Linked DNA regions of Microbulbifer sp. GL-2. Each later gene encodes a partner of the first gene's protein in a complex. Links are inferred from orthologs where the notes say so. Each region holds a gene or a part of one and is shown in the gene's direction. Other genes may lie near its edges. The genes, in order: groL and metK.

Region 1 (15,993 bases):
CTTGATGGCGTGAAGTTCCAGATTGATGAACCCTTCGGAGAAAATTCTAGATATTGGATTGGCTCACTTCAAAAGGAGAATAGTAAGCCAATTGAAATCGTACTTGAGGCATTTAATGCAGCGTAATCGGCAATTTAATAAGTCAAACCTAGGGGTTTTAGATTTAGGGAGTATCCTCAGAGACCTGTATGGATATTGAAGACGAAAAATACGTATTTGATAACATCTGGTGTGCCTTTGAAGATGGGTACTTTATTTCGTCTACACCAGATATAAATTGGGCGGTATTCTTCAGGATCATTGAGAAGCAAGTCTACATGTACAGTCTAAAAAACGTGGGATGGTGTACTGAGGAACCTGACGAGATCGTTGGATTATTAGAACACATCTCGGTTGGTGACAGAATTGACAATTCAGTTTGCTTGACGATAGATCGTAAAGAAAAAGTACTTGAATTGAAAGCTGGTCGAGCAAAACACTATTATGGACGGTGATATGCATCGATTTCAAGTACAAAATCTAACAATCGGGTGCAGCGGACCCACAAAGCCTGCGCCTTCACAGTCCGCTGACCTGGGCATTATAAGCAATAGAAAAATGGAATCTGAAGAACTGAAAAGGAAGATTGATGTGGTCGCGACTTCTTGCATGCAGCTTTCCAGAGAGTTGCAGTCTATCGACGCACATTTAAGCCTGAATATGGATAGAAAAGCGATTCGAGAAATAATTGCGAATCTCTATTGGGCGGCCGAAAATTCTACCGTGGTTGGGCTTCACCAAATTGGAGAGGCGCTTGACTATAATATGGTTACCTGCCTCCATTATTGAAATTAATTGTAACCAGCGCCGGTACAAATACGTGCTTTGGGCTAGCAACAAGTTGCTCGTCTGTGCGGCGGGCGTTATGTATAAGCAGAGAACATAGTTATGGATGAGTTAATTGGAGAGATTGGGAAGGGATTTTTCCGGGGTGTAGGATATATCTTGGCGGAAATTTTCTTCGGCACCATCTGCTACTGGATTGGCTGGCCTATCTGTAAGCTTGTCACGCTAGGTCGTTACCCTTCACCAAAACAAGTTATCTATCTAGAAGGTAATAGCGGCAATAATTATGCTTTTTGGTGTAGTGCAACTGGCCTTGTTGTATTAGTTGCAGCAGGCTTGTTTACTGCGGGGCAATTTTAAAATACTCAAAATACATAATAAACAGCAGCACGACCACCCACAAACTACGCGGGCTGGATGGCCTGCGCTTCGCTTCGGCCGTCCGTGTGCTGAGCGTTATACAGTTTCATTCCAGATCAACAATTTTTTTAGAGAAGAATAATGAAAGACTTCAATCTAGCTCAAATAAATATTGCCCAATCCAAAGCTTCTATGGAATCTGAAACAATGAGAGGGTTTGTTGAACGATTGGATGAAATAAATGCTTTAGCAGATGGCTCCAAAGGGTTTGTCTGGAGACTTCAAACTGAAGAGGGTGATGCAACATCAATTCAAGCATTTGATGATCCAATGATTATTGTAAATATGAGCGTTTGGGAAGATCTTGAATCACTGAAAAACTATGTGTATAAATCTGCTCACGTAGAGTTAATCAGAGATCGTGACGCGTGGTTTAACAAAATGAAAAGCATGCATCAGGCTTTATGGTGGGTGCCAGTAGGTCATATTCCGACAGTCAAAGAGGGTACAGGGAGATTGTCAATTCTGCAAAGTAAGGGCCCGAGCAGTGAAGCCTTTACGTTTGCTAAGCCTTTTTTAAATCTCTCCAAGCTGACGGACGCAGTATAACAAAAATATCAGCGGACATGCCTTCTTGTTTGCCACTGAATCTGGCATTAATCCAAAAAGGAATTATCAAATGTATAGATATTTGGTTTTTTCCCTGATTCTATTTTCAAGCCAGGTTAGAACAGATTACGGATATATATAGTGGCAATTTAAATGACGATGGTGTAGTAGATAAAATTATATTTGGAGCATCAGCAATGTTTGGTAATTGCTGCGGGCCTTTTATGATCTATCTAAGTAAGACGAATGATCATATATAAGTAAGGTTGTAGCGTTTCACCCGAAGGCAATTGCTTTTGAGAAACATGAATCCGGTCGCAATAATCTATGGGGCTATTGGAGGTGTGGCGCGCAGCAAGGAACATTATTCAACCTAACTTTGGATGGTGAATTCAAGGTGGAGAGTATCACTATAAACCCAGACGGTTCTTAGCTTTCATCGAGTATATATTCTACGGTTTTTGGTAAAAGATCTTTATTAAAAATGGAAAGAGTAGAGGGCTACATTCCACCAGATTACCCATGGGGGAAGGGGTAGTATTTAACAAAGAGCAATTTTCTCCCGTAAAAGGCGCAGGCTGGGATGGCCTATACCCTGCTTCGCTCTGTTTCAACCGCCGACGTGCGCGGAGTTAGCCGGAGACTGGCCGTATGGGATTCTTGATATTCAGTATTAATGTTACGCTGGACGGGTGCGTCGATCACCAGGAAGGTATCGCCGACGACGAGACACACACTTACTTTACACGCCTCATGGATGAGAGCGGTGCGATGCTTTGGGGTCGAGTCACCTACGAGATGATGGAGAGCTACTGGCCGGCGGTTGCGCGCGGCGACATGGGAGAATCACTCGCGATTCGCGAGTGGGCGCTCAAGCTGGAGGCAAAGCCGAAGTATGTGGTATCGTCGACGCGAAAGGACTACCCATGGAGCAATAGCCACCATATCGCCGGCGACCTTCGCATGAGTGTGCAGAAACTCAAGGACGAGACCCCTACTGGTGTGCTTCTTGGCAGCGGCAAGCTCGCGACAGTACTTGATCGACTGGATCTGATCGACGAGTACAAATTTCTCGTCCACCCTAGGATTGCTGGGCACGGCCCGACTCTGTACCAGAGTGGGCTGCCGAGCGCGCGCCAGCTCGAACTGGTCTCGGCGAAACCACTACAGAGTGGCGTGGTCGCTTTGCACTACCGGCGTGTCCGCGGCTAACAAACCGGTAAAGAACGACAAAAATATGTCGTCATGCCTTTTGCAAAAGGCGCAAAAGCCAAGTCAACATACTTTTGCGCCTTACCAGGGGTGTTAGCCGTTGAAAATGCGGAGATATGATGAGCGACAGAAACCAAGCATTAGTCTTCATCGTCTCAGTGCTTGCAATTAGTTGGAGCTTTGAGGCGTTTATCATCGCCAGCGGGGGTGTCAGAAACTTCGGCCCGCTCTGGATAGTCGCCCTGATGTGCATCCCTGGCGCTCTTTCCATATTACTGAGACTCATCCTGAAATCTGGATATGAAGATGTCAGCTTTCGGATCGGAAAGGGACGCTACTACGTCTATGCCGTCGCAATTCCATTCCTATTAGTATTGCTAACGGGTCTGGTATCTGCAGCCATCGATATCCGGCAATTCTCGCTGGTATCATTTGAACAACTGATCCGACTCAGCCCTGTTCTACTGTCCGTCTTAGTGCTTGGCTTGATTGGTGCATTTGGGGAAGAGCTCGGATGGCGCGGATTCCTGTTGCCAAAGTTGGTAGGTGGTGGCGTTAAGAACCCCTATCTCGTCAGCGGACTTGTATGGGCGTCCTGGCATCTGCCACTCGTTGCTTACGGAGGTTTCTACCAGACAGAATCGATAACGACATTGATTTCTTGAGGTTCCTTAAATAACCTATCTTCGCCTTATTATTCGGGCTCGAGGCCAAGATGATTATTCGAGTTATGCCTGGTGAGTGCTTATCGCATTTATAATGGTTATCGGTCTTTTATGAGCCGGCACAGCGGCGAACTGTGATAAAGAATGCCTTTGGTGACCGCCGAAGGTGGGTCTCAATTTATCCGTTAGTGAAAAGGATTTTCAGTATCAGAATTAGAGAAGAGCAACCATACAAGGCCAGCAGGTTCGCCCAGTTCCGTCAGGGTTAGGCTGTCCTGCCTACGCGGCGCGGTTCGCATTCAAATGCTCCGCCCGTCCCTGTTGGAAACGTTATTTGAGTCGTACGTTTAACCAGAGTGGCTGAGATGAATGTGAACTATAGACAAGGAAAGAAGGAAGACAGTTACCGTATCGCGGAGCTTGACTATAAAGCCTCAGATGGAGCTTTAGAGTACTTATTCCATGAATTAGTACCAAATACGTCATCTGTCCAAATACTATCTGATGGCTTAGAACAAGATATTTATCCACATACATTCCGCAGTTGTATTGTTGCTGAGTCTGATCAAAAAATCATCGGGATGGCTTTGTCATATCCCGCACAATTTCATTGTATAACTGATGAATTAGTGAATTTTTTACCCCCAGATCGTTTGGAGAGGTTTCGTGAATTTTATTCTACCAGAGCTGAGGGGAGTTATTTTCTAGATGCTATGTGTGTTGAAAAAATATACAGAGGGGCTGGAGTCGGAAAATTACTACTCGAATATACAAAAATAAAAGCAAGCAGTGAAGATTATGCTGAGTTAAGTCTTATAGTATTTTCTGATAACACAAAAGCTATTAAATTTTACAAGAAACATGGATTTAAAAGTATTAAAAAGATAAAACTGGAGCCTCATAAGCTTATTCCCCATGATGGAGGCTGTATATTGATGACGTGCACACTTTGAAAGTATCATATTACTGCGGCAGCACTATGGCCGTTTGGACAAACAAGACGCAGATGCATTTTACCTGCCTATGTGTGGGGCATTTTACACAACACAATTCAAGTAGATCGGAGTTATGAGCATGACTGACGACAGAACGTTGCGAACTTCAAGAACCTTAGCTTTCTCACCTAATGAAATCTATAGCGCTTTTGCATCTGCTGATTTATTGACAGCATGGTGGGGACCTGAAGGATTTACTAATACTTTCGAAGTGTTTGAGTTCACTGCTGGCGGTTGTTGGAAATTTATAATGCATAGTCCGGATGGTATCGACTACCCCAATGAAAGTTTCTTCGAGGATTTAGTGCCCAATTCCAAAATTGTGATCCATCATGATTGCCCTCCAAATTTTAAGCTTACTATACGCCTGATCCCTGAAGGTGATGGTACATATTTAACTTGGGAGCAAGTTTTTGAAAATGCTGAAACAGCACAAGCTGTAAAGGCAAGAGCTGGCTCTGCAAATGAGCAAAATATAGATCGTCTGATAAAGGTCCTTAACGAAAGCGTCAGTGCATAATAAACTACTGTTAGGTTAAACCTGATCTACGCTTTAATTTATCCTAGGAAATTGAGTTATTTTTCTTCACGTATTTGCGGGTTGATGATGAAACCGGAATTTATAGAGCTAGATAATTTGATGCTTGTGGGTGTTGAGACTTTTGGTAACATTGAAGGTGGTGGTCCTGCAGAGATGTGGGAGATTCTACGATCAAATCTCTTGGAGGCAAAGGATAGAATAAATAAGTCAGTATCTTTTGGTATTGAATCATATACGAACGAAATGGAGTCAAAAGGTAAATGGTGCACTTCACTGCTAGATCTTCAAATTACTCCGCGGTTTCTCGGTCTATATGCACTGAGTCTGTAGCATTACACGAACAGGAAATCCTATCTTAAGCGGAGATGCGTGCTTTGTGATTTATTGAATTAAATTTTGGTAAATAAGATTTTTTTATGAGAAAAGTGGTTTGATTAGGTGTGAGAGGAGGGTGGCTGACGTCAATTGAGGTTGGTTTAGAATATTATTGGTTCGAATGTGGCGAGAAATATTGATGGTATTAAGGTTTTACTTTTCAAATTGGAGGGGGCTGCCCTGTTGCTAGTAAATGCTAGCAAGGTGATATTAAGTGTCAGGCAAATTATGTGCGGCTGGGGTGGTTGACTTATACTGCTGGTCCTGCCGCTCCAAAGCTATAGCTCTATAGGCCGAAACCATGATGCAATTTTCAGAATTGGCAATAAAAATTTTAGCGGCATATCTCGTTCTAAATAATTTGGGGAATGTTTTGCCGTTTATCATTACGCTAAAATCTTCGGATAGCGGACAATCAATACCCATTATTTCCGTTGCTGGATGGGTGGTAATTCCATTTGTCATTGGCATAGTTCTCTGGATTTTGGCTCCTAAGATAGCTCGTAAAACCATCGTCTCGAGCGATGGGGATGCCGCCATTTCAGAGGCGGGGTTGGTGGTGGCTGGCACATTTCTTATAGGAGTTTACTGGGCTCTAAAGTCCGTGGGTGTTGTTGTTGGCCAGCTTTTTTCTCTGGGAACTATTAATTATGGATACGTTGCTGTATTTATAATTTCTTTAGTGCTGGTTTTAGGTGGAAGATTCGTTGTGACTATGTACCACAGATTACGCACAGCAGGCACAGGTTTATAATTAGGCGCTACACCGAATTGTTAATATTTAGACCCTTTTCCTGGCCGCTGCTCCCCCACCTCTGCACATAAGTGCATCGAATTACCCGGTGCAGAGGGTATCGCTGATATTCCTTCATTTATCACTCTTTATGAGCCGGTACTGTAGTGGACGGTGATGAACAAGGCTTTCGGTGGCCGCCGAGGTTAGATCTCAATTTACCCCTAAGCGAAAATGATTTTCAATATCAGAATCAGGAAAGAACAACTATACAAGTAGAGGCGGCTGACAATAAAGCCGTCGCTTCGCTTTAGTTCTGCCGATGAATTTCAGACTAATCACAGAGCTGGAGATTTATATCAAAGCCAACAGTGCGGAGAGTACAAATCGATAAAGGTCGCCAAAACTTGCGTGTGATATTCTGGCTTCTGTCGAACGAGCAAGATAATTTTTATTAAATTAACCGCATGGATCACTAACAAGGTAAGTGTTGTTGTATTAGATGTTCGAAGAACCGAAGGTTAGCCAAAATGGTCGCGGTAAGGCTCGAATGAATCTCCCGGTAGTGGCTTCGCCTAAGTGTCACTACCGAGAGGTTTATGTACTGGAACCACAATATGCTAGTTAACAGTAACGCTCGACATTTAATCGGGGCCATCCCTATCTAGCAAATGCGTTCCACACCACCGGGCTTGTTGTTTGACAGCATCCACTGCCATAACTGCATTCTACGGACCCTAAATGATGCGGCACACATTAGAAGATAGTAGCGCCACATACGATAGAAGCGTCGGCCATAGCGGTCGGCAAAACGGGGCCAGTTGCGTTCAAAATTTTCATGCCAGGCCATCAAGGTCTTATCGTAATCCGGGCCGAAGTTATGCAGGTCCTCACAGGTTAGTAGCCCTTGGGCGGCTTTGGTGATTTGACTGGCTGCCGGTATCTCTCCATTGGGGAAAATATATTTCTCAACCCAGGGGTCGGTATGGACGGGTCTGGCTTTACCGATGGTGTGGAGCAGTAAAATTCCATCTTTTTTCAGGCAGCGTTTTGAAACCTGCATGAATTCCCGGTGGTTTTTGTGCCCTACATGTTCAAACATACCGACACTGGCAATCCGGTCGAAGGGTTCATCCAGTATTCTATAGTCCTGCAGGTGAACGGTGATCGGCAGGTTGGCATAGCGCTCGGCGACATAGGCTCTCTGTTCGCGAGATATGGTTACGCCAACACATTCCACCTGGTATTTCTGTGCGGCGTAGCCGATCAGGCTTCCCCAGCCACAACCGATATCCAGTAACCGCATTCCCGGTTCAAGCTGAAGCTTGCGGCATATCAGGTCCAGTTTTGCTTCCTGGGCCTCATCGAGGGTCTCTGCATCCTTCCAATAGCCACAGCTGTACGTCAGGCGGCTGTCGAGCATGGCTGCATAGAACTCATTACCCAGATCGTAATGGTGTTCACCCACCTCAAAGGCGCGGCGCCGGCTTTGCAGGTTAAGGAGGTAGCTGCGCAGGTAAGGCCAAATATTGCGCCAATTACTGATATGACGGCTTAGATCCGCATCCAGAAGCCGGTAAATAAACTGGTCCAGTGCTTGTACATCCCAGTCCCCGCGCATATAGGTCTCTCCCAACCCAATACTGTGGCGGGCGACTATCTCATCGAGTGCTTCCTCCCTATGGAGCTGGATATCCCAGGGCCTGTCACCGTTTATCCGGATGTCGGCTTCGGCCAAAATTTCATCAACAAAGTGGCGATTGCGGCCAATGGCCGGCACCTCTATGGCGTCCTGCTGCTCGCTTGCCATTCAAGCCTCCCTCTCTCCTGGTTATCGTGGGGTTGATTGTGGCGCCCTTGAATAATTTGCCTCCCCACTCCATTTAATACAGCATGTTGAAAATGTCCCAAGCCCTAGATCAACCAGGGGCTTCTACATCAGGAATTCTCTCTATGCGTCCCTTGCTGCTTCTATTTATAGTCCTACCTGTGCTTGAAATGTGGGTACTGATCACCGTTGGGAGAGAAATCGGCGCCTTGCCCACCATCGGCCTGGTATTTCTGACCGCCATCATTGGTGTAACCCTGCTGCGTCGCCAGGGGCTTTCTACCTTGGCGCGCGCCCAGGAGAAGATGCGCACCGGTGATATCCCTGCCCAGGAGATGGTAGAGGGTATCTTTCTCGCCGTTGGTGGCGCACTACTGTTGACTCCTGGATTCATTACCGACTTCCTGGGGTTTGCCTGCCTGATACCTGGCTTGCGTCAACTGCTACTGGGGAGAATTTTACGCCATGTCACTATTGTGCAGCCGGGTGGTCCACACCAGCCCCATTCCTCCAAACGTGGCTCCGATACCATCGAGGGTGAGTACTCACGGGATAAACAGAACTCTGTGGATCACAAGCGCCCCAAAGACTGATTTGGTTAAATAGTGCACATTTTTGAGTTTCATTCGGCACTTTTATAGTTTTTTCACCAAGGAGTGTTGAAATCCATTCTTGCGCCCATAGATAGGGTTCAACTGAGATTTAAGCCCCGCCTCTGGGAAACAGGGAGGGGTGAGGTTACTGGCCCTTTGGGCCGGTACCGCCAATGTTGGAAAACCTTAAAAAGACTCAATGGAGAACTTATCCATGAATATTCGTCCTTTACACGACCGCGTCGTAGTACGCCGTAAGGAAGAAGAAGCGATGTCAGCTGGCGGTATCGTGCTGCCAGGCGCTGCCAAAGAAAAGCCAAACCAGGGTGAAGTGGTAGCCGTGGGTGAGGGCAAGCAGCTGGACAATGGCGATGTTCGCGCACTGTCTGTCAAAGTAGGTGACACTGTTGTATTCGGTCGCTACGCCGACAGCAATACCCTCAAGGTGGATGGCGAAGAGCTGATCATCATGAGCGAAGGTGACATCTACGGCGTGTTGGAAGGCTAAGGCCAGCCTTTAACTTTACTCGCAAAAAGAATTTGAGGAACAAGAATCATGGCAGCTAAAGACGTAATTTTCGGTGACGACGCTCGTCAGAAAATGCTGAAAGGCGTAAACATCCTGGCAGACGCCGTAAAAACTACCCTGGGCCCTAAAGGCCGTAACGTAGTCCTGGACAAGTCCTTCGGCGCTCCTACCGTAACCAAAGACGGTGTTTCCGTAGCCAAAGAAATCGAACTGCAAGACAAGTTCGAGAACATGGGTGCGCAAATGGTGAAAGAAGTTGCTTCCAAAGCTTCTGACACTGCGGGTGATGGCACCACTACCGCTACCGTACTGGCTCAGGCAATCGTAACCGAAGGTCTGAAATCTGTAGCCGCAGGCTTCAACCCGATGGACCTGAAGCGTGGTATCGACAAAGCGGTAGCCGCAGCGGTTGAGCACATTGCTGGCCTGGCCACTCCTTGTGCCGACACCAAGTCTATTGCCCAGGTAGGTACTATCTCCGCGAACAGCGATGAGAGCGTTGGTACCATCATTGCCGAAGCTATGGAGAAGGTTGGCAAAGAAGGCGTAATCACCGTTGAAGAAGGTTCCGGTCTCGAGAATGAGCTGGACGTAGTTGAAGGCATGCAGTTCGATCGCGGCTACCTGTCTCCTTACTTCATCACCAACCAGGAAAACATGACTGCCGAGCTGGACAGCCCGTTCATCCTTCTGGTAGACAAAAAGATCTCCAACATCCGCGACCTGCTGCCCCTGCTGGAGCAAGTAGCCAAGGCTTCCAAGCCTTTGCTGATCATCGCTGAAGACGTAGAAGGCGAAGCGCTGGCAACTCTGGTTGTCAACAGCATGCGCGGTATTGTTAAAGTAGCGGCTGTTAAAGCGCCTGGTTTCGGCGACCGTCGCAAAGCCATGCTGCAGGACATCGCTATCCTGACTGGCGGCACTGTAATTTCTGAAGAAGTTGGTCTGGAGCTGGAAGGTACCACTCTGGAGCACCTGGGTACTGCCAAGCGCATCACCCTGTCCAAGGAAAACACTGTGATCGTTGACGGCGCTGGTGATGTTAAAGACATCGAAGCTCGCGTTGGCCAGATCCGTGCACAGATCGAAGAGTCCTCTTCCGACTACGACAAAGAGAAGCTGCAAGAGCGCGTAGCCAAGCTGGCTGGCGGTGTTGCGGTAATCAAAGTAGGCGCCGCTACCGAAGTGGAAATGAAAGAGAAGAAAGCCCGCGTTGAAGACGCTCTGCACGCTACCCGCGCTGCAGTAGAGGAAGGCGTTGTTCCTGGCGGTGGTACTGCTCTGGTTCGCGCTATCCAGGCTATCTCTGTAGCTGGTGACAACGAAGATCAGAACCACGGTATCGCAGCTGCTCTGCGTGCTATGGAAATGCCTTTGCGCCAAATCGTAGCCAACGCTGGTGACGAAGCCTCAGTAGTTGTTGACAAGATCAAGCAAGGCGAAGGTAACTTCGGCTACAACGCTGCTACTGGCGAATACGGCGATATGCTGGAAATGGGTATTCTTGACCCAGCTAAGGTAACCCGCTCTGCAATGCAGGCGGCAGCTTCTATCGCTGGTCTGATGATCACCACCGAAGCCATGGTTGCAGAAATTCCGGAAGATAAGCCGGCTGCTCCTGACATGGGCGGTATGGGTGGTATGGGCGGTATGGGCGGCATGATGTAAGCCGGCCTTAAAGCCTTTCAAAAAAGCCCCGCATTAGCGGGGCTTTTTTTTTGTCTTGGAAAGGCTGAGATAGAGTTGGGAAGTTTCAAAGTTGCTGACTTTTTATGTGGAAGTGAACTGTGTCCCGATGGAGTTGATGGAATAAGTTCAGACTAAGAGCTGTAAAGATGTCAAATGGACTCTAGTTTAAATTCCAGTGTATTAGTCTGCCGTATAAGAAATTCAGTTGTCTCCTTAGGTAAGCCGTTTAGATCTGCGGAAATCAGTTGCGATGAATCTAACAAGTGGGAAACAAATACAGCAGCAGAAAGGTATATGCCATTATGATTGGGGTGACTCCCATCATGAGTGTACAGGTCGATATCAGAATCTTTGGTGGATATGACTGATTCCCAGGCAATGCCAACCGGAATAATTTTTGAGGAGGTTAATTTGGCCATATTCTGGTAGCCCTCCAATAGACGGGCTTGCATTTCGCTGCGGGTATCATCGGGAATATTGTGAATATCTCCATGCTTACGGCCCCAGGTGAGGAAAAGCAGAGGTTTGGCACTGGCCTTCCGGATTTCCTTAACAAGCTTATCGGCGTAGGGATAAATCTCTTTACGTCTCTGCTCTTCAGCGAAAGAGGGGAGCTGGCTTTGCTCCTGTAACACTATGTAATCCCATCGTTTTTCACGAATAGCTTCTAAAGTTACTTTGGATTGAGAGTGTTTCTTTAGGGTCCAACCTCCAGGGGTAATGGATCGGTAGTTAATTAGTGTTCCATTATTACGGGCGATCAACTGGATTATTGGGGGAAGTGGTTGAGTGTAGCTGTTGCCGATAAAAAGAACAGAAAGATATTTGTTAGCATTCTGGTTGCTCTGCTTTTTTTGTGCTGCTAAAAAAACAACTCCCATTATTCCTAATAGAACAAAAAGTAATACCTGAATCTTCTGATGACCTTGTAACTTTATCATTGGGGCAGCCTTGCCATTAAAAGATTTTCAAGGTAAATCAACCCAGAATTTATTTCTGTGAGCCTCGTTTCAAAGTTTCGTGTTTTTCTGCTTATAGCTCAATGGTTCTTTATGGAAGGCCAGCTTCGGATGTGGCTTTATCTTATTTCTGATAATGCAATTGAAGGGGCTTTGACATACAAGGAATACAACCCGGCTATATCCGGAGTTAGATTACATCGAAGTAATCTTCGATCCAGCCTGACGTTAAGCTGTTCTCTTAGACTTATCTGTCAATAAATGAGAGGAAGGAGTGGGAATGTTACTGTCAAAAGGTAACCTTGTACTGGCTGTTTGTATCGCAGTACTTGGCTGTAAGGATTCGGATAGCACTAGTGGAGTTCAGGTGCCTGAGCTTGAAAGCCCACAAGTAGACATGAGTCATACATCGGCTGGTTTCTTTGCATATTATACTCGTGTGAGTTCACCGGATATTCCGGAAAAGATCACAGGTCCCTATGCCGATATCATTGTAAATCTCGAAGGGAAAGGTAGACTAATTTTATCCCGTGATAATAGCTACCGGCCAGTTTGGTATTTTGGGAATGGTTCTGCACCGATAGAACATTTGGCCGCTATCCCAGATGAGGCGAATACTCGCTTTGATCAATCAAATGACTTTTCCTATGTCCGTATCTTAGAGCAGTCAGACAAAAAAGTTGTTATCCACTGGCGCTACTTCCCGGAAGCGGATGCTATGAAAGGGAGGGACCCCGAGGGGTAGTCCACGAGATACTAACGATTAGTTCTGATGGTAATGTAACCAGGCTATACCGGCCTGGCACTGATAATGTCACAGATTGGGATATGGGTAAGGGCGCTGTCCTGCAAACTATGCGGCTCACAGAAAACGGTATTATTGATGTTAACAATAAGCCTGGAGAGCTAATGGTAGATACCATTCAGAAGGGGGCAAATCCAATTGTAAACCACGTACTTCCTGGCCAGCCCAGGGCTCACTGGAGGTTTGATGAGGGGGAGGGTAGAAGTACGGTCGATAAAATAAACTTGGCAACTGGGTATATTGATAGCCATGGCCGTGATTGGGTAGGGGGGGTATCCGGTTCGGCATTACTGTTTGACGGTTATAGGTCCGCTGTGGTGGTTGCCCAGGATGAAGTGCCTGTATTTAATGACTCTATTTCTATTGAGGCATGGATCAATCTAGCTGCTTATCCCTGGAATAATGCTCCTATTATTCACCAATCAAGTGGTGTTGGGGGGCAGGGATATTATTTTGGGGTAAATTCCAGTGGCAACCTTTTGTTTACCGCGAATGGTGAAACTCTGGTTTCGGACAGCGTAATTCCGACTAATCAATGGGTTCATGTGGGCGTTTCTGCAGGCAGTAGTCTTTCGCTCTATATCAATGGGTTAGTAGATAAAAGTCAATCTTTAGGGCTTAAACTATCAGTTCCTGATATGCCATTGATTGTTGGAATGAATAATACAGCTTTACCGGCCACTGATGGGGTAAGGGAAGGTGAGTTAAATGAATACAACCATTTCTCAAGCCTATTTGGTATTGAGGGAGCAATAGACGAAATTGCCATTTATGACCAACCTCTTACTGCTAAGGATTTTAGTGATAGCTATAATGGATTTATATCAGCGCAAAAGGAAACTCCTGACCCCAGTGTTACGAAGCGCCAGTTGCCTGACTTGGAAAAATATCCACAAAAATTTGGTGGGGTTTATACCAAACTAGATTTTCATGATGCTTGGGATAGCTTGTGGAGGGTTACAGAAAATGAGGATATTGTTGTCCGTTTTGATAACAAGCCAATTAGTTATGTCTATTGGCGAGGGACATCACATGGCATGAACCTGGTGACGGACAACCGATGGATGTCTGACCAGAGTGTAGAGCTGGTGATTCCCGATCCAGACGACCCTGAAACCCCAGCTTCAGTCAATCCGATTGTCTCTTTAGCTGAGCATATGTCCGATAAGGCAGCCTTACGCACCCATGTTCGCATGATTGAAAATACGTCTGCACGGGTTAAAGTCCACTGGCGGTATGCAGCGGCGGACGTGTTTGACTCACTGGTTATGGATACTGCTTACATTGATGAAGTGCATACGATATATCCCGATGGAGTGGCAATCAGGGATGTTTTTTATCATCCTGTAGCTGATGAGGGCGGAATTGAGTTTTACCAAGATTTTCAGTGGCTATTAGGGCCCGGTCAAAAGGCTGAGGACTTTTTGAATTATAATGCAGTTTCGATTGCAGGGCTTAAGGGTGACAGTTCTGATGTGATTTACCCCATATCTCTGAGTCAACCGAGTGATGGCGGGGACCCTACTCCTTTGCCCGGTAACATAGCGGTATTGAATAGCCAAACGAGCTGGAAAGTTTTCGGTGTAAGCCAGGCTGGAGGCTTCTTTCCATCCTCTAACGAAGAAAGTTCCAAATATATTGATTTCTTGGGAAGTGTTTTTCCCTTTGCTGGTCCGTGGAATCACTGGCCGGTAGCTCAAATTCCTTCTGATGGTCGGTTTTCTGTTGCCAATGACCGCGTATCACATTTTGCTGTGGGCAACCTGGAGGCTTTTGAGTATGGAACAGGTTCCATGATGTATGGCTTTACACAGGGAACAGCGTCTGATTTACAGGGGCTGGCAAAGTCATGGATTTCACCACCGAAAATCGATCCGACTAAAGGTGTTGAAAACAATACAGTGACTTTTGAAACGGATGAAAGGGCTTATCACATGACTGCTGCGAAATCATCGGAGGTGATATCCCTGATCGCAAAGGCTAGTGATACTAATCCTCTGGTAAATCCCGTATTGGTAATTCATCGGTGGGGGTCGAATAAGCTCCCGGAAGTTAGATTCAATAGTGAAGTTTCGTCCGGGGTAAAAACAGGTATCATTAGAGATACTGATGGATCTCCAACCTTGATTGTATGGCTGCCTGTATCGACAAGCCAAGACTCTGCGATTGAGATTATACGTAATTCTGTTAGTGGTGATTAATTCTTAGAGAGAAAGCAAAACAGCTATCCACAAGGGTTGCTGTTTTGCTTTAGTAAGAATTTTTTATATGTTAACTGTAAACTCCAGGCTTTTTGAGTAACATCCTGCCGCCATTTTTATGATCGTTGCTATACAGAGATTTCCATTTTTTCTGACCCTGGGAATGTATGGCTGGGTGAGCGAGTAGTTGATGGAATATCTATTTTTACAAGTAGTCCATTGCAATTTTGTAGGCTGATCTTGGCTTTGTGTAAATTGCAAACTGCTATGACCAAGCTTAACCCCAGCCCATTGCCTTTCGTACGCCTATGTGATTCCAGGCGGTAAAAACGCTCAAACACCTTTTTTTGGTCATCTTTTGGAATTCCTGGGCCGCTATCATGCAATTGTAATTGAAGATAGCTGCGATCCCCCTCGGATCGAGCTGAAAGCTTAACACGTAGATTACCACTTTTTGGTGCGTATTTAATGACATTATCAAATAGGTTCGCAATAGACTGTAGCCACTGTTCCTTGTCTCCATAGATTACATATTGATCATCAAGTAGACTGATTGAAAGATCTATCCCTTGATCCTGGAAAATAGGTTCATAGACTTCAACTAGAGTATCAATGACTCGATGTAAAGAGAAATACCGGAATGCAGATATTCGGGCGCCTTGCTCTACTTGTGAAATCCTCAGCAGGGCATTGAAGCACTCTATGATCTGATCGTTTTCTTCAATAATAGCTTCAAAAGTCTCTTTACCTGGTTTTTCCATATGGAGTAATAATTCGAGCTGTCCTCGTAGGCGAGTAAGCGGGGATTTTAAATCATGTGCAATGTTGTCAGAAACCTGTTTTACGCCAGTCATCAACTGTTGAATTTTATCCAGCATTGCATTGATATTGAGCGCGAGTTGATCGTAGTCGTCACCATTGTTATTAAGTGAAATCCGCTTGTTAAGATCTCCAGCTATAATCTGGCTGCATACTTGGTTGATATCGCTTATTCTTTTGACAGCTCTTCGCGATACAAGATATCCACAGGATAAGCTGATGATTATGGTAATTAAAAATCCATAAAATATAATT
Region 2 (16,076 bases), 1.5 Mb from region 1 along the record:
GTTTGCGCGCGCAGGGCTATGACACCTATCTAGGGCCAGTGCCCGCATACAGTACTTTGGGTTGGTTTGATGACCCTATCCTCTCCAGCTTTGTAAATTGGCCACCTGAGCGCCTCGCCGGATTGTTATTCCATGAGCTGGCGCATAGACGGGTATATATTTCCGGCGATACCCAGTTTAATGAAAGTTTCGCAACAGCTGTTTCAGAAATCGCCCTGCCGGATTGGTTAAGCAGCCAAGGCCTGACCGGTTCTGCCACCCAGGCCCGCGTCGAGACTATGGCCGTACGTCAACTGATGAACATGGCGCGCAAGCAGCTCGAACCCATTTATAAATCCCTTGAACCGGATAGTTTTAAGCTCGAACAAAAAAATTTAGTGCTTTCACGTCTGCGCCAGTGCTATCGGAAAATATCCGTAAGTTGGCCCAATCCAGCGCGCTACCAGGCGTATATAGAAAAAGCTAACAATGCCACTTTAGCCTTGGCCGCTGAATATGAATCCCAAGTTCCCGCTTTCAAGCAGTTGTATATAGAAAGTAGTGACTGGGAGGTCTTTTATAATGCGGCACAGAGGTTGGGAGATTTGGATAAGGTGGATCGTGAAGCGAGGTTATACAAGCTGGGGGAAGAATATCGCCGAACACACTTGGGGAGAAACCAAGAAAATTTTACTGAAGGAAAGAGGTGTATGGAAAGTGTTGAGCAATATTTACTTTTATTGAATACTTATTTTTCAAATAATTTACGATCAATATAAAATAATCTACTGAATAAAAAATTAGATTTCTTTGGTTACGCTACACAAATAGTCTTTTGATGACACTCTGTGTGTTTGTGTATTGTGACAGCCAATATCAAAAGTCTGGTTGTTTAATATGGTTCTATGTTTATATATCCTAGTCTGATTTTAACTGTTCCTTTATAGTCACTCTCCCAATACCTTCTGTAACCCAATTCTTAAAATGAATAGTATGATGTACCGTAAGTTCCTATCCAGATTTTTACTACTTGGTTGTATTTTACTCCTATCCGCATGCAGTGGGGGAGGTGGAAGCTCGTCAAAAGATAGTGATAAAGTCCCTGATAGTGGTGAGCAGCCAGAAAATACCGTGAGCTTAACTATCCAAGGTTATGTGGAGACCGCAAGCTATACAGGCGTTGAAGTAAAATTCCATGTAGGTGATACTGAATTCCATGGTGATGTTGATTCATTAGGGAATTATTCTATTTATATAGAGGTTAATGAATCTAAAATAGACAATTTTATAAGTGCTGAAGCGATTTTCCCTGGTATAAGCCAAGTAAAATATTTCAGTAACCTTGGTTCCATGGAAAAGTTGTTACAAAGAGCTGGCGAAGATCAGGTCCTAGTGCACTCTGAAATGAATGAAGTAAATATCACAAGTATTTCTACAGCCCTTTCCGCACATCTTAAAGGCAGAAATAAAGGGGAAATAAAATCCGATTCAGAGTTAATTTTTTCTCTAAAACAACTTGATGCTTCAATAGTTTTTGATGTGGCTACTTCTATTAAGCTTTTTGCCGATAATAAAAATATAATGGAAGATGTTGGTCTTTTTCTTCCGGATGGTTTTAACCATGTATATGAATTAGCAGAAAGTGAATCTGCAATCTCTCTTTTTGTATATAACACAAAAAAAAGATTGCCGGATTTATTTCAAGAAATGCAATCAGATATGATCAGGAATGGTAATTTGGTTGGGTACACATCTAATGTCAATTTACCAATAGCAGACACTTATTACCTCCCGTTTTTGCGAATGAGGCTTGTCTTACATCCTGATGGGACTGGTGAAGTTAATGGGGAAGTTGATCATGCTAATTTTACATGGTCGCAGATTGACGAGGGCATTATTTTTGAAGGTGCAGATTTAATAAGGTATGTAAGTGCTTTTGATTCCCATTATGTAGAAAACCATATCTTAATTAATAGTTTAGTGTGGCTGATGGATGGTGATGTTATTTCATCAATTATTTTAAATGTTGATGAATATGATATTTCTCCTGATGAAAAAGATACTGATCTTGATTTGAAAAGTGAAATTTATGCAGAAACAGCAATTCGCTCATCAAGAACAATAAAAATTTCTGAATCATTGAAGCTAGAGCAAGAGTATAGTTTTCCAATACCAGCTATGGCCGGGGAAATTGTAAATCCAGTAGTGGAAGTTTCCCCCTGGTTTTCAGTAAACGTTCTAGATATGAGCTTTACCGGAGAGTTTGGGATTGGGGGAACTGTCAATATATCGATTCCTGGAATTGAGGGTGATGGGAAAAGGGTAAACACTACGGTATCAGGATTATGGCGCCTAGAAGATGATAAAAAAATAGTTGTGGATGCCTCTACTGGAAGTAAGTTTACCTATATCTTTCTGGACTATATATATAATGAAAAAAAATTAACCTTTGTTTTGGAGGAGTCAGAGAGAGGACAGATAATAGATTTTGATACTGTGTTGACCCAAAATTTAGATTCTTGGCAAGAAAATTCAGTAGAGGGAATTTATCAGTTTAGACAGCACTTTACGCAACCACTAGTTCACTCTTGGTTTGAGATAAATTCTAATGGTACAGTAAATCGAATAAGCACTTTCGATTCAAATTTTGATGGAAAGTTAGAGGCTGAAGAGTTTGATATTTATAAGGGGCTTTGGAAGTTTTCTGGTGATGGAAATTTACTTATTAGGGTTTACCAGAAAATACAAGGCGGGAGTTGTATACCAAATGAATGGGACACACAATTTAACACAGAGTGTTTACTTGTTAATGAAAGAGAGTGGGATCTTTCACATATCTCAAAAGAGCAGCAGTTGTTCTGGATGAGAAAGGAATTGAAGTTCTTTGTAAGTGGAAAACGTCAAGAACTTCCTGGTTTATCAGATCTGACGAGTGACATCTTTTCTAGTGGTCATATATATAATTCATTTATGTATAAAGTTAGTGAAAGGCCCGTTATTTTCCCAAGTATTAAGTAAATATCTTATAATGTTGGTGTTAATTTAAGGAGGCGGCACGATAGTGCCGCTATTGCGCATTTTTTTCAATAGATCGACCTGAATTATTTTAGGTGAATTGCGTTCATTAGTGAAGAAACTTCTTGCGAAATATCTTTAATTTAATCAGGTGGATTAGTGAATAAATTTTATTTTGAAGTTGGTGGCCAATATTGAGGGTTTTACTACAATAAGGAGTGGCCGAATAATAAGATCTTTTTATAAATGAGAATGCCAAAAAATAGTTTGTAGTGGCTGAAGAGATATTTTAGCGTAAAAAATATCTAATATCTGCTTTGAGCGCAACTTGCTATAGCCGGTTTAACAGCATAAATCAGTGCTTTTCTGAGAGCTTACTAACTTTTTGGTGACGTTTTTTAAAAACTCTCCTGCAGTTGTGCTAAATAATTTTGGTTACGTCCAACATCCGATTAGCAAACCCCCACTCATTATCAAACCAGATTAAAATCTTCACTAATTTACCACCGGCAACCCGTGTCTGGCTGGCATCGATAATCCCTGAGCGTGGGTCGTGATTAAAGTCACAGGAGGCGAGGGGTTCTTCGGTGAAGCCGAGTACGCCCTTAAACTCTGTCGCGGCTGTGGACTTCAATAAGGCATTGATTTCACTCTGGCTCACACTTTTATGTAATTGCACAGACAGATCAATAGCGGAGACATTAACCGTGGGTACGCGCATGGCCTGGGCTTCAAATTTTCCATATAAATGCGGCAATATACGTTCGATACCTCGGGCCAGAGCGGTGTCGACAGGAATAATTGAAGTAACAGCGGAGCGTGTTTTTCTTAAATCGGTGTGGTGGTATGCATCGCTTACTGGCTGATCGTTCATGGCGGAGTGAATAGTGGTTAGAACTCCAGCCTCAATACCAAATGCTTGGTCCAGTGCCGCGATCACTGGCACACAGCAATTGGTGGTACAGGAGGCAGCAGATATTATTGCCTCGCTGCCATTTAAAGTGTGATCGTTAACACCATAAACAATGGTGGCATCTACATCGCGGCTGGCGGGCTGGGAAAATAAAACTTTTTTTGCCCCTGCTGCTAAATGCATCTCGGCGTGTTTACGTTCCTTAAAGCTGCCAGTACACTCGAGAACGATATCGATTTTTTCCTGCTTCCAATTTAGGTCTTCGAGCTGTTCGTGATGTGTCACCGCAATGCGATCACCATTGACCACCAGTGTGTCATTTTCTACAGAGACTTCACCAGCGAAACGCCCATGTACGGAATCGTACTTTGTCAGGTGCCCAATAGTGGCGCAGTCTGCCAACTCATTAATGGCGACAATCTGCAAGGTATCGCGGGCGCTGGATTCGTAAAGGGAGCGCAGAACAGAGCGGCCGATGCGACCATAGCCATTGATTGCGAGTCGGGTTGTCATAGAAGTGCAGCCGGGTATGAGTTTTGAAATATGCTGAATGCTCCCGCAGTACAAAACCACGGGAAGCACTCAGCTAAAGCATGAAATTACTTCAACAGCTTCTCAACGGTTTCGGCCACGTTTTCTACGGTGAAGCCAAAGTGTTGCATCAGTTCGCCACCGGGAGCGGACTCACCGAAGGTGCTCATGCCCACAATATCGCCGTCAAAGCCGACGAACTTGTACCAGTAGTCTTTATGGCTGGCTTCCACCGCCACCCGTGCGCGTACAGCAGAGGGCAGTACAGACTCGCGGTAGGACTCATCCTGTTCCATAAAGGCTTCGGGGCAGGGCATGGAGACTACGCGAACTTTCTTTCCAGCGAGTTTCTCTTGAGCGGCCATAGCCAGCTCTACCTCAGAACCGGTAGCAATAATGATCGCTTCCGGGGAGCCGTCACAGTCGGACAGCACATAGCCACCTTTTTCGATCTGTGCCAGCTGTGCGGCGTCGCGCTTCTGTGGCGCCAGGCCCTGACGGCTGAATACCAAGGTGCTGGGGCCGTTTTTTCGTGCGATAGCCATCTTCCAGCTCACAGCGGATTCAGTGGCATCGCAGGGGCGCCAAGTGTGCAGGTTCGGAGTTGAACGTAGGGCGCTGAGCTGTTCAACCGGTTGATGGGTGGGACCGTCTTCGCCAAGGCCGATGGAATCATGGGTGTAGACGAAAATGACACGCTGCTTCATCAGCGCGGCCATACGTACGGCGTTGCGTGCATATTCCATAAACATCAGGAAGGTTGCACCGTAAGGTACGAAACCACCGTGCAGGGCGATGCCGTTCATCATGGCGCTCATGCCGAACTCGCGGACACCGTAGTAGATGTAGTTGCCGGAGGCATCTTCAGCGCTCACGCCCTTGGAGCCAGACCAGATTGTGAGGTTGGAACCGGCCAGGTCGGCAGAGCCGCCGAGAATTTCAGGCAGCAGCGGACCGTAAGCATTCAGTGCATTCTGGCTCGCCTTGCGCGAGGCAATTTTCTGTGCGTCTTCCTGGCATTGCTTAATGTACTCATCGGCTTTCACCAGGAAATCTGCTGGTAGTTCACCACTCATGCGGCGTTCGAACTCGGCTGCCAATTCTGGGAACTCTTCGCGGTAGTCGGCCAGGATATCTTTCCACTCATCTTCCTGGGCTTCGCCCTTGGCTTTTCCGTCCCAGCCGGCATAGATATCTTCGGGAATTTCGAAAGGTGCATGGGACCAGCCGATGGTCTCGCGTACCAGGGCGATTTCGTCATCACCCAGAGGTGCGCCGTGGCACTCTTCGCGGCCTTGCTTGTTGGGGGAGCCGAAACCGATCACTGTTTTACAGCAGATAATGGTGGGTTTGTCGGTAACTGAACGGGCTTCTTCAATGGCGGCCTTGATGGCAACTGCGTCATGGCCATCTACATTGGGGATTACATGCCAGCCATAGGACTCGAAACGCTTGGGTGTGTCGTCGGTAAACCAGCCCTCGACTTCGCCGTCGATGGAGATACCGTTGTCGTCATAGAAGGCAACCAGCTTGCCCAGGCCTAAAGTGCCGGCCAGGGAACAGGCCTCGTGGGAGACACCTTCCATCAAGCAGCCATCACCCAAAAATACATAGGTATGGTGGTCGACCAGCTCATAACCGGGGCGATTGAATTGGGCTGCCAGTACTTTCTCTGCCAGCGCCATGCCGACGGCATTGGTAATGCCCTGGCCGAGGGGGCCGGTGGTGGTTTCAACGCCGGGCGCATAACCGTACTCCGGGTGGCCCGGGGTTTTGGAGTGCATTTGGCGGAAGTTCTTCAGCTCCTCGATCGGCAGGTCGTAGCCGGACAGGTGCAGCAGTGAATACAGCAGCATGGAGCCATGGCCGTTGGAGAGCACAAAGCGGTCGCGGTCGGCCCACTCCGGGTTGGCTGGGTTGTGCTTCAGGTAGTCATTCCATAAGACTTCGGCGATATCCGCCATACCCATAGGCGCACCTGGGTGGCCGCTGTTGGCTTTCTGAACCGCATCCATGGACAGGGCGCGAATGGCATTGGCCATGTCTGTGCGAGAGGGGGTAGAAGACATAGGAAGAGCTCTCTGGTTTTCGGATAGACCGCGGTGCCGCTCTATAGGCATTTTCCCGCGACGACAAAATGGGGGCGTATTTTCCCGTAAAGACCTGCCCCACGCAAAGGCTTGCTGGAAAAATTGCCACTAAGTACAGCAGCAATTTTCCGGGTGGGTACCTCTAAGCAGCTTATTGTTATCTACATCAAAATAATTTTATAAAGCTATATCAATATATTTTGATATAGTCCCCGGCGACTGCTAGACTCGTCCGCATGTCTGAATCCCAGCCCACCCCTGAACCCAGCCCTGGTGCGGAAATACCGCAGTTGGCGGGGACCCTGAAGGCCGCAGGAGATCCCCTGCGGCTTGAGATCTTGCGCCTGCTCAGCCAGGACTCCTACAGCGTTCTGGAGATGTGCCGTATTTTTGACCTGCGCCAACCCGCCTTGAGTCATCACTTGAAGGTACTCGCCCAGGCTGGGCTGGTGAGTAAACGGCGGGAAGGCAACAACATCTTTTATCGGCGTACGGGAGGCACTCCACTTCTTGAACAATTGTTTGCGAATCTCGACCTACTACCTTTGTCTCCAGAGCGCGCCCAATCGGTGGAGCGAGTTTCTGAGGAGCGCGCCGAAGCTTCTCGCCGTTTCTTTGCCGACTACGGTAACCGCTTCCGCGAGCAACAAGAGCTGATCGCTAGCTATAGCGTGTATGGTCCCCAGGTGGCACAGCTGCTCAAGTCGGGACGCCATGCGATGGAGGTGGGCCCCGGAGAAGGCGAGTTCCTACAGGAATTATCACTACGTTTCGGCACGATTACGGCCCTTGACCTGTCATCGGCCATGCTAGAGCGCGCGCAGGCTTTCGCCGATGAACAGGGGCTTAACAATATTGAGTTTGTCTGCAGTGATACGCGCGCAGCGGCAGCACGTCCGGCCAGTGCGGATACCATCGTGGTAAACATGGTGTTACATCACACCCCGGACCCGGCACAGATTTTCCGCGACCTGCAAAGCGCATTAAAAAGTGGTGGCCAGTTGCTGGTGGCTGAGCTACAGGAGCACGGTCAGGACTGGGCCAGGGAAGCCTGTGGTGACCTGTGGTTGGGCTTTGCACCGGAGCAATTGAGTGATTGGGCACAGAGTGCCGGCCTGAATGATGGGCGCAGTGTTTACAGCGCCCTACGCAATGGCTTCCAGATCCAGATACGAGAATTTGTTAAACCCTGACGACAATGTCTACGTATTGTCAGAACAAGAATTTTGCTAACCGCCCGCGGCGGAATAAATGGAGACTCTCACATGAGTGAATACAGATTGTTTACATCAGAATCCGTGTCCGAAGGACATCCGGATAAGATTGCCGATCAGATTTCCGACGCGGTACTGGATGCTTTACTGGCTCGGGACAAGCAGGCCCGCGTTGCCTGTGAAACTTTAGTGAAAACCGGGATTGCGGTAATTGCCGGTGAGATCTCCACCTCTGCCTGGGTGGATCTTGAAGAGCTGGTGCGCAAGGTGATTACCGATATCGGCTACACCTCTTCCGATGTGGGTTACGACGGCGAGACCTGCGGTGTGATCAATGTGATCGGCAAGCAGTCTGTGGACATCGCCCAAGGCGTTGACCGCGCCAAGCCGGAAGATCAGGGTGCTGGTGACCAGGGGCTGATGTTTGGCTACGCCACCAATGAAACCCCGACCTTTATGCCGGCGCCGATCTATTACTCTCACCGCCTGGTGGAGCGTCAGGCGGAAGCGCGCAAGTCTGGCCTGTTGCCCTGGCTGCGCCCGGATGCCAAGAGTCAGCTGACTTTCCGCTATGACGAACAGGGCCGCCCCTGTGCGATTGATGCCGTGGTGCTTTCCACCCAGCACAACCCGGATGTCAGTCAGTCCGATCTGCGCGAGGCCGTAATGGAGTTGATCGTGCACCATACCCTGCCGCTAGAGTGGCTGCATAAAGACACCAAGTTCCATATCAACCCAACCGGCAATTTTGTCATTGGCGGTCCTGTAGGCGATTGTGGTTTAACCGGGCGTAAAATTATTGTGGATACCTATGGCGGTTCTGCACGTCATGGAGGAGGTGCTTTCTCTGGCAAGGACCCCTCCAAGGTAGATCGCTCTGCAGCCTACGCCGGTCGCTATGTGGCCAAGAATATTGTTGCCGCCGGCTTGGCCAAGCGCTGTGAGATCCAGGTTTCCTACGCCATAGGCGTGGCCGAGCCCACCTCCGTTGCTATCAATACTTTTGGCACCGGTAATATTCCGGAAGAAAAGCTTGTAGAGCTGGTACGTGAGAATTTCGATCTGCGCCCCTTCGCTATTTCCAGGTCCCTTGACTTGTTGCACCCCATGTATCAGTTGACAGCAGCTTATGGTCACTTTGGTCGCGACCCTTTCACTCATACCTACAACTGGGTGGACAGTAATGGACAGGAGCGCAGCGAAACCTTTACCGCCTTCCCTTGGGAGAAAACTGACAAGGTAGATGCCCTGCGCACTCAGGCCGGACTGTAATCCGTTTATAAAACAGTGGCTAAAAAATTCTGGATTAGTGGCCATTCCACTAAGGGCGATATGCTCAAAAGTATTAACAATTTTATTGGACCTGAAAGAACATGAACCAGATGAGCACCGAATTTAAAGATTTTAAAATCGCGGATATTTCCCTGGCCGAGTGGGGCCGTCGCGAAATCGAGATTGCCGAAGGCGAAATGCCGGCGCTGATGACCCTGCGGGAAAAATATCGCGCGGAACAACCACTCGCCGGTGCGCGTATCATGGGTTGTATCCATATGACCATCCAGACTGCGGTTTTGATTGAGACCCTGGTCGCCCTGGGTGCTGAAGTACGCTGGTCTTCCTGTAATATTTTCTCCACTCAGGACCACGCTGCCGCAGCTATAGCCGCAAGTGGTATCCCGGTATTTGCCTGGAAAGGTGAAACTGAGGAAGAGTACGAATGGTGCCTGGAGCGCACCGTCGGTGCCGATGTTGCCGGCTGGCAGCCGAATATGATTCTCGATGACGGCGGTGATCTTACCGAACTGTTGCACCGCAAATATTCCTCTATTCTTGATAATTGCCACGGTATCAGCGAAGAAACCACTACCGGTGTACATCGCTTGCAGGACATGCTGCGTGAAGGCGCCTTGAAGGTGCCTGCGATCAACGTTAATGATGCTGTTACCAAGAGTAAGAACGACAATAAATATGGTTGTCGTCACAGCCTGAACGATGCCATCAAGCGTGCCACCGATCACCTGTTGGCTGGTAAGAAAGCACTGGTAATCGGTTACGGTGATGTGGGTAAAGGTTCCGCTGCTTCACTGCGTCAGGAAGGCATGATTGTAAAAGTATCCGAGGTTGACCCTATCTGTGCCATGCAAGCCTGTATGGACGGCTTTGAACTGGTATCCCCTTACATTAACGGTATCAATACCGGTACTACGGAAGGTATCAATAAGGCGTTGTTAGCCAATACTGACCTAATTGTGACTACTACCGGCAATGCCAATGTGTGCGATGCACATATGCTCTCAGCTCTGAAAAGTGGTGCTGTGGTATCCAATATTGGTCACTTCGACAATGAAATTGATACCGCCTTTATGCGTGAGAACTGGGAATGGCAGGAAGTGAAGCCACAGGTGCATAAAGTGGTACGTAATAGCGAAACCAATGATCACCTGCTACTGCTGTCTGAAGGGCGTCTGGTAAACCTGGGCAATGCCACGGGTCACCCCAGCCGTATTATGGATGGCTCTTTTGCCAACCAGGTCCTTGCACAGATCCACCTGTTTGACGAGAAGTTCGCTGATTTGCCCGGGGATCAAAAGGTATCTGCTTTATACGTAAAAGTGCTGCCCAAGCGCCTCGATGAAGAAGTGGCCCGCTATATGGTAGAAGGCTTTAGTGGTGTGATTACCCGAATGACTGAAGAGCAGGCTAAATATATCGGTGTTTCTGTGGACGGTCCGTTCAAACCAGAAAGTTATAAATACTAATTCCCTTTAAAAAGGTGTCGGCTATGCCGGCACCTGAATTTCGGAGGGCCTGGAAAATATAATGAAAAATCCCATTCGCATCAGTTTCGAGTTTTTCCCACCCAAAACCCCCGAAGGTCGCGCAAAACTGCATAAAACCCGCGAGGCTTTACAGGTATTTAATCCAGAGTTTTTTTCTGTCACCTATGGCGCAGGCGGCACTACCCGTGAGACGACCTCGAATATTGTTACCAATATGCGTCGTGACGGCATTTCTATTGCGCCCCATCTCTCTTTTGGTGGTGATAAAGAAGAAACAATCCTCAATTTATTAAATACATATAAAGAGGCGGGTGTAAATCGTATCGTGGCCCTGAGAGGCGATATGCCTTCTGGTATGGGGGCCGTAGCGCAGCTGGTCTATGCGAATGAATTGGTGGCGTTTATCCGCCGCCATACAGGCAATCTTTTCCATCTGGAAGTTGCCGCCTACCCGGAAATACACCCGGAATCCAATAGCTATGATGATGATATACGCTATTTAAAGGGTAAATTCGAGGCAGGAGCCAATAGTGCTTTAACGCAATATTTTTATAACCCGGATTCCTATTTTTATTTTATAGATCAATGTGAAAAAGCAGGAATAGATGCACCGATTTATCCCGGTATAATGCCTATTCTCAATTTTGATAATTTGGTGCGTTTCTCCCGTAATTGTGGTGCAGAAATACCGCGCTGGTTGAAAAAGCGTATGGAGAGTTACCGGAATCCGGAGGATATTCGCAAGTTGGGTCTCGAACTGGTTACGGATCTATGTGAAACGCTTCTGGAAGGTGGTGCGCCAGGATTACATTTTTACACAATGAATAAGACCGATGCCTCAGCATATATCCTTCAGTCCCTGGGCTTAGAAAAGTAAGAAAATAGTTTTCTGGCTGGGGTAGTTAAAAATATTTCCGGTTTACAGAGAAGGGACGATATCAGTCAGCATATTCTGAGAGTTTATAAATGCGTAAATATTGTCCTTCTACTGAACCCTATTTTACTGTAGTTTACAAGGACCCCTCCCTGTTGGTATTGGATAAGCCGAGTGGACTTCTGTGTGTGCCTGGCCGCGATCCTGCCCATAAGGATAGCTTGGCCAGCCGGGTACAGGAGCACTACCCGGAAGCTTTGATCGTACATCGTTTAGATATGGATACTTCAGGACTGGTAGTGATGGCTCGCAGCCCAGAGGTACACAGAGCGCTCAGTACACTCTTCCAGAAACGTAAAGTCGACAAAACCTACTTCGCGCGAGTTTGGGGCGTACCTGAAACTGATATTGGTGAAGTAGATCTACCGCTGATATGTGACTGGCCAAACAGGCCGAGACAGATTGTGGATTTTGAAGTTGGTAAACCTTCTTTAACTCACTGGGAAAAAATTTCCAATTCAAATAGTTGCAGCTTGATTCGATTGAAGCCAATCACTGGGCGGTCGCATCAGTTGCGTGTGCATATGCAGGCAATAGGTCATCCGATATTGGGGGATCCCTTTTATGCTCATAAAGAGGCCGTGGCTGCAGCTTCCAGGTTATTATTGCATGCGAGTGAGTTGAAGTTCATTCATCCTGTTAAAGAAGAAATGTTGCAATTCAATAGTGAACTTCCAAGAGAGTTCTCTGCGAGGAACATTTAGTCAATATGAGTTTGATTTTGTGAGATGAAAAAAGGCGATTAAATAATCGCCTTTTTTATTTTTCTGCTATTTTTTACTTTTCATTGCCGCCAAGAGAAGGTCGCCCATACTGCCTTGGCTTCCCTTCTGCGGGCGATTTCCCTGTTGCTTGCCATAGCGTTGGGCCTGGCGATTTTCCCGCTGGTCACCTTTTTTAACACCTCCACTACCCTGTTCTCCTGGTTCATCGGAGAGGCGCATGGAGAGGCCGATGCGCTTACGCGCTACGTCCACTTCCATTACTTTCACCTTTACGATATCGCCGGCTTTTACAACGTCATGGGGATCTTTGACGAACTTTTCTGAGAGTGCGGAAATATGTACCAGGCCATCCTGATGCACACCGATATCCACAAAGGCACCGAAATTGGTGACATTGGTAACGGTACCCTCAAGTACCATGGAGGGACGCAGGTCTTTGATTTCTTCTACGCCATCCTCAAAGCGGGCGGTGCGGAACTCCGGGCGTGGGTCACGACCGGGTTTTTCCAGTTCGGCGATGATGTCGGTAACGGTGGGTACCCCGAATTTTTCGTCGGTGTAGTCCGCTGGATTCAGGAGACGTAGGAAAGCGGAGTCACCGATCAGGCTGTTGATTTCACGACCGCATTTCTCGGCAATACGTTTTACCACGATATAGGATTCCGGGTGTACACCGGATTTATCCAGAGGGTTGTCGCCGTTATTAATCCGCAGGAACCCAGCGGCTTGTTCGAAGGCCTTGGGCCCCAGGCGCGGTACTTCCATCAGCTGCTTGCGGTTTTTAAAGGCGCCGTTCTGATCCCGGAAGCTGACGATATTGCTGGCGATAGAGGCAGTCAGGCCAGAAACTTTGGCCAGCAGTGGCGCTGAGGCGGAGTTCAGCTCTGCACCGACACCGTTTACACAGTCTTCCACTACAGCGTCGAGGGAGCGCGCCAACTGTGTCTGAGACACATCGTGTTGATATTGGCCAACACCAATGGATTTGGGTTCGATTTTAACCAGTTCTGCCAGCGGGTCCTGCAGACGGCGGGCGATAGAGATAGCGCCGCGAATAGTTACGTCCAGGTCAGGGAACTCCCGCGCGGCAAATTCGGAGGCGGAGTACACGGAGGCACCGGCTTCGTTCACCACTACCTTTTGTGCGCCAAGCTTGTATTGCTTAATGGTCTCGCCGACAAACTTGTCGGTCTCACGGCTGGCAGTGCCGTTGCCGATCGCAATCAGGCCCACATTGTATTTATTACACAGTGCCGCGATGACAGCAGCGGATTCCTGGTGACGATTTTGTGGTGGGTTGGGGAAGATCGCAGTGTGATCCAGTATCTTGCCAGTGGCATCTACCACGGCTACTTTGACCCCTGTGCGCAGGCCCGGATCCAGGCCGATAGTAGCTTTTTGTCCTGCAGGTGCCGCCAGTAACAAGTCTTTGAGGTTGCGGGAGAAAACCTTGATAGCTTCTTCTTCCGCTTTTTCCCGCAGCTCACCCAGAAGGTCGGTTTCCAGTGCAGTGAGTAGCTTGATACGCCAGGTCCAGCGCACTACTTCGCCAAGCCATTTGTCCGCTGGGCGCCCTTCATCGCTGATATCGAAGTGTCTGGCGATCATGGTTTCGCAGGGGTGGCCGGAGGTAGGAGAGGCTCCCTCTTCTTCCGGCAGTCCCACACTGATGGCGAGGATACCCTCGTTGCGACCGCGAAAGATGGCCAGGGCGCGGTGGGACGGTACCCTGGACCAGTCTTCAGCGTACTCAAAGTAATCGCGGAATTTGGCTCCCTCTTCCTCTTTGCCGTCCAGCAGTTTGGATTTGACCTGGCCATCGCGTTTGAGGAAATCTCGCAGCCTGCCCAGCAGCTCGGCATCCTCGGCGAAACGCTCCATCAGGATAAACTTCGCTCCGTCTAGAGCTGCCTTGATGTCTTTCACCTGTAAGGAGGTGTCTTCGTTATCGGTGTTGAGATATTGCTGCGCCTCTATCGCAGGGTCTAGGCTGGGATCGTTGATCAGCGTGTTAGCCAATGGCTCAAGGCCCGCTTCGATGGCGATTTGCCCTTTGGTGCGGCGCTTGGGTTTGTAGGGGAGATAGAGGTCCTCAAGGCGGTTCTTGGTATCGGCACTGTTGATCTGTTGTGCCAGTTCCGGTGAGAGTTTGCCCTGCTCATCAATACTTTTCAGGATCGTTGCGCGTCGCTCTTCCAGTTCGCGCAAGTAGCGCAGCCGGTCTTCCAGGTTGCGCAGTTGGGTGTCGTCCAGGGCCCCTGTCACCTCTTTCCGGTAGCGGGCGATAAATGGCACGGTAGCACCTTCATCGAGCAGGGATACTGCGGCTGTGACCTGTTGAGGGCGTACATTGAGTTCTTCGGCGATGCGAACGTTGATATCCAGCATTTGATGTTTACATCCGTTTTCCGGGGGATTTCGTACTTCTAGGAGCGGGGTTTGACCGGGAACAAGCCTGTCGGTTTCCTTGGCTTTGTGCGGCCCGGCTGCCTCTCCTGCAACGGTAAATTGGGTTAGGCATTATGCGTTACCCAGGCGTCGCGAGGAAGGTTTGCGATAGGACACAAACTCCTGCGGCAACCTGCATCTAAATACACGCTTAGCCGCGTCGAACACCTGTAGAATGCGCGCTAATTAAAATTTGATCAGTTTCGGTCACAAGATTGGGGTAGAGGGTACCTGTGAAAGTTTCGAGCAAGAACAAGCTATTACTTACCGTTTTGGTTATTGGGGCGGCTGCCATTGCTACAGTGGTACTCCTTAAACCCAAACCCGAAGAGAAACCACCAGAAGCCGTTGTGCCGCCAGTTGCCGATGTTCTCTATGTGGAGCCGGGCCGTCAGACTCTGTTAGTACCAAGCCAGGGCACTGTGCATGCCCGCCATGAAATTGAAGTGGTGGCCCGCGTCGGTGGTGTTATCGAAAGTGTGGCTGATGCCTTTGTACCTGGTGGCTTCTTCGCCGCAGGGGAGCCCCTGCTCAAATTTGAGCAGGCTGACTACGCCTATAAAGTGACCCGTGCCGAGTCACAGCTGGCTGATGCCAGGTCTGCTCTGGCTCAGGAGCAGGGTCGTGCCAAACAAGCCAAGCGCGAGTGGCGCGACTTGGGTAGCGAGGCCGCCAATGCCCTGTTCCTGCGCAAGCCCCACCTGGCTGCCGCGGAAGCCGCAGTGGCGGCTGCAGGTGCGGATCGCGATCAAGCGAAACTTGACCTTAAGCGCACAACAGTAACAGCGCCTTTTGCCGGCCGCGTAGTCGAAACCTATGTGGACCTGGGCCAGTACATCACCCCGGGTACCAGGCTGGCAAAAATCCATAGCACCGGTATTGCCGAGGTGCGTTTGCCTTTGACTGACCAGCAGCTTGCCCTGCTCGACTTGCCACTAGGTAGATCCATCGAAAACGGTCCTGAAGTACGGCTCCAGGCAGTAGTAGCCGGGCGCGAGCGCGAGTGGCGTGCGCAGTTGGTACGCACTGAAGCGAGTATTGATCCCAATAGTCGTTTTATCTTTGCTGTGGCCCAGGTACAGAACCCCTATGAAGGTGATGCGCCGCTGATGAATGGCCTCTTTGTAGAGGCGGATATCGCCGGTAAAACTTTCGATGATGTGGTGGAATTACCGCGTCAGGCTCTGCACGAAGGAGATCACCTGCTGGTATTGAATGAGGAGAGCAAACTCATTTTCAAAGAGGTGGAATTATTACAAAGCATCGGTGACAAGGTATGGCTGCGCGGGGAGATCGCCACTGGCGACCGCGTGGTGGTCTCCAGCCTGGGGTACTCCCGTGAAGGTATGGCACTGACCGCCAACCCTTTGAATGAGAAACCGGCCGGGTTGGTCGATAGTGTGGAAAGTAGTCCTGAGGCATCGGCTACAGCAGTCAGCGACACTGC

The links.
Region 2: the proteins of groL (region 1) and metK are in contact, whole or in part, in a cryo-EM structure (PDB 8P4O), measured with the Escherichia coli proteins. The link is inferred for Microbulbifer sp. GL-2 from one-to-one orthologs.

Annotation. Positions count from the first base shown.
Region 1 is NZ_AP019807.1:200,272-216,264, reverse strand. The notes cover bases 8,741-11,612. They hold groL (chaperonin GroEL), read left to right. Parts: upstream 8,741-9,292; coding sequence 9,293-10,933; downstream 10,934-11,612. Other genes in these bases: GL2_RS00875 (DUF4886 domain-containing protein), read right to left, coding at 11,104-11,612; GL2_RS00885 (co-chaperone GroES), read left to right, coding at 8,951-9,244. Outside these bases: GL2_RS00945 (hypothetical protein), read left to right, coding at 1-126; GL2_RS00940 (hypothetical protein), read left to right, coding at 189-494; GL2_RS00935 (hypothetical protein), read left to right, coding at 598-828; GL2_RS00930 (hypothetical protein), read left to right, coding at 928-1,185; GL2_RS00925 (DUF3291 domain-containing protein), read left to right, coding at 1,327-1,794; GL2_RS00920 (dihydrofolate reductase family protein), read left to right, coding at 2,446-3,006; GL2_RS00915 (type II CAAX prenyl endopeptidase Rce1 family protein), read left to right, coding at 3,126-3,671; GL2_RS00910 (GNAT family N-acetyltransferase), read left to right, coding at 4,037-4,624; GL2_RS00905 (SRPBCC domain-containing protein), read left to right, coding at 4,746-5,186; GL2_RS00900 (hypothetical protein), read left to right, coding at 5,884-6,336; cfa (cyclopropane fatty acyl phospholipid synthase), read right to left, coding at 6,980-8,125; GL2_RS00890 (FxsA family protein), read left to right, coding at 8,269-8,736; more of GL2_RS00875, read right to left, coding at 11,613-11,835; GL2_RS00870 (hypothetical protein), read left to right, coding at 12,194-12,658; GL2_RS00865 (LamG domain-containing protein), read left to right, coding at 12,742-14,919; GL2_RS00860 (HAMP domain-containing sensor histidine kinase), read right to left, coding at 15,048-15,993.
Region 2 is NZ_AP019807.1:1,697,850-1,713,925, forward strand. What follows is about bases 6,949-9,903. They hold metK (methionine adenosyltransferase), read left to right. Parts: upstream 6,949-7,793; coding sequence 7,794-9,014; downstream 9,015-9,903. Other genes in these bases: GL2_RS07475 (metalloregulator ArsR/SmtB family transcription factor), read left to right, coding at 6,949-7,721; ahcY (adenosylhomocysteinase), read left to right, coding at 9,116-9,903. Also shown: GL2_RS07455 (aminopeptidase), read left to right, coding at 1-758; GL2_RS07460 (hypothetical protein), read left to right, coding at 973-2,997; gap (type I glyceraldehyde-3-phosphate dehydrogenase), read right to left, coding at 3,416-4,420; tkt (transketolase), read right to left, coding at 4,507-6,507; more of GL2_RS07475, read left to right, coding at 6,765-6,948; more of ahcY, read left to right, coding at 9,904-10,501; metF (methylenetetrahydrofolate reductase [NAD(P)H]), read left to right, coding at 10,563-11,399; GL2_RS07495 (RluA family pseudouridine synthase), read left to right, coding at 11,489-12,160; GL2_RS07500 (Tex family protein), read right to left, coding at 12,227-14,569; GL2_RS07505 (efflux RND transporter periplasmic adaptor subunit), read left to right, coding at 14,863-16,076. UniProt on the Escherichia coli protein: Catalyzes the formation of S-adenosylmethionine (AdoMet) from methionine and ATP.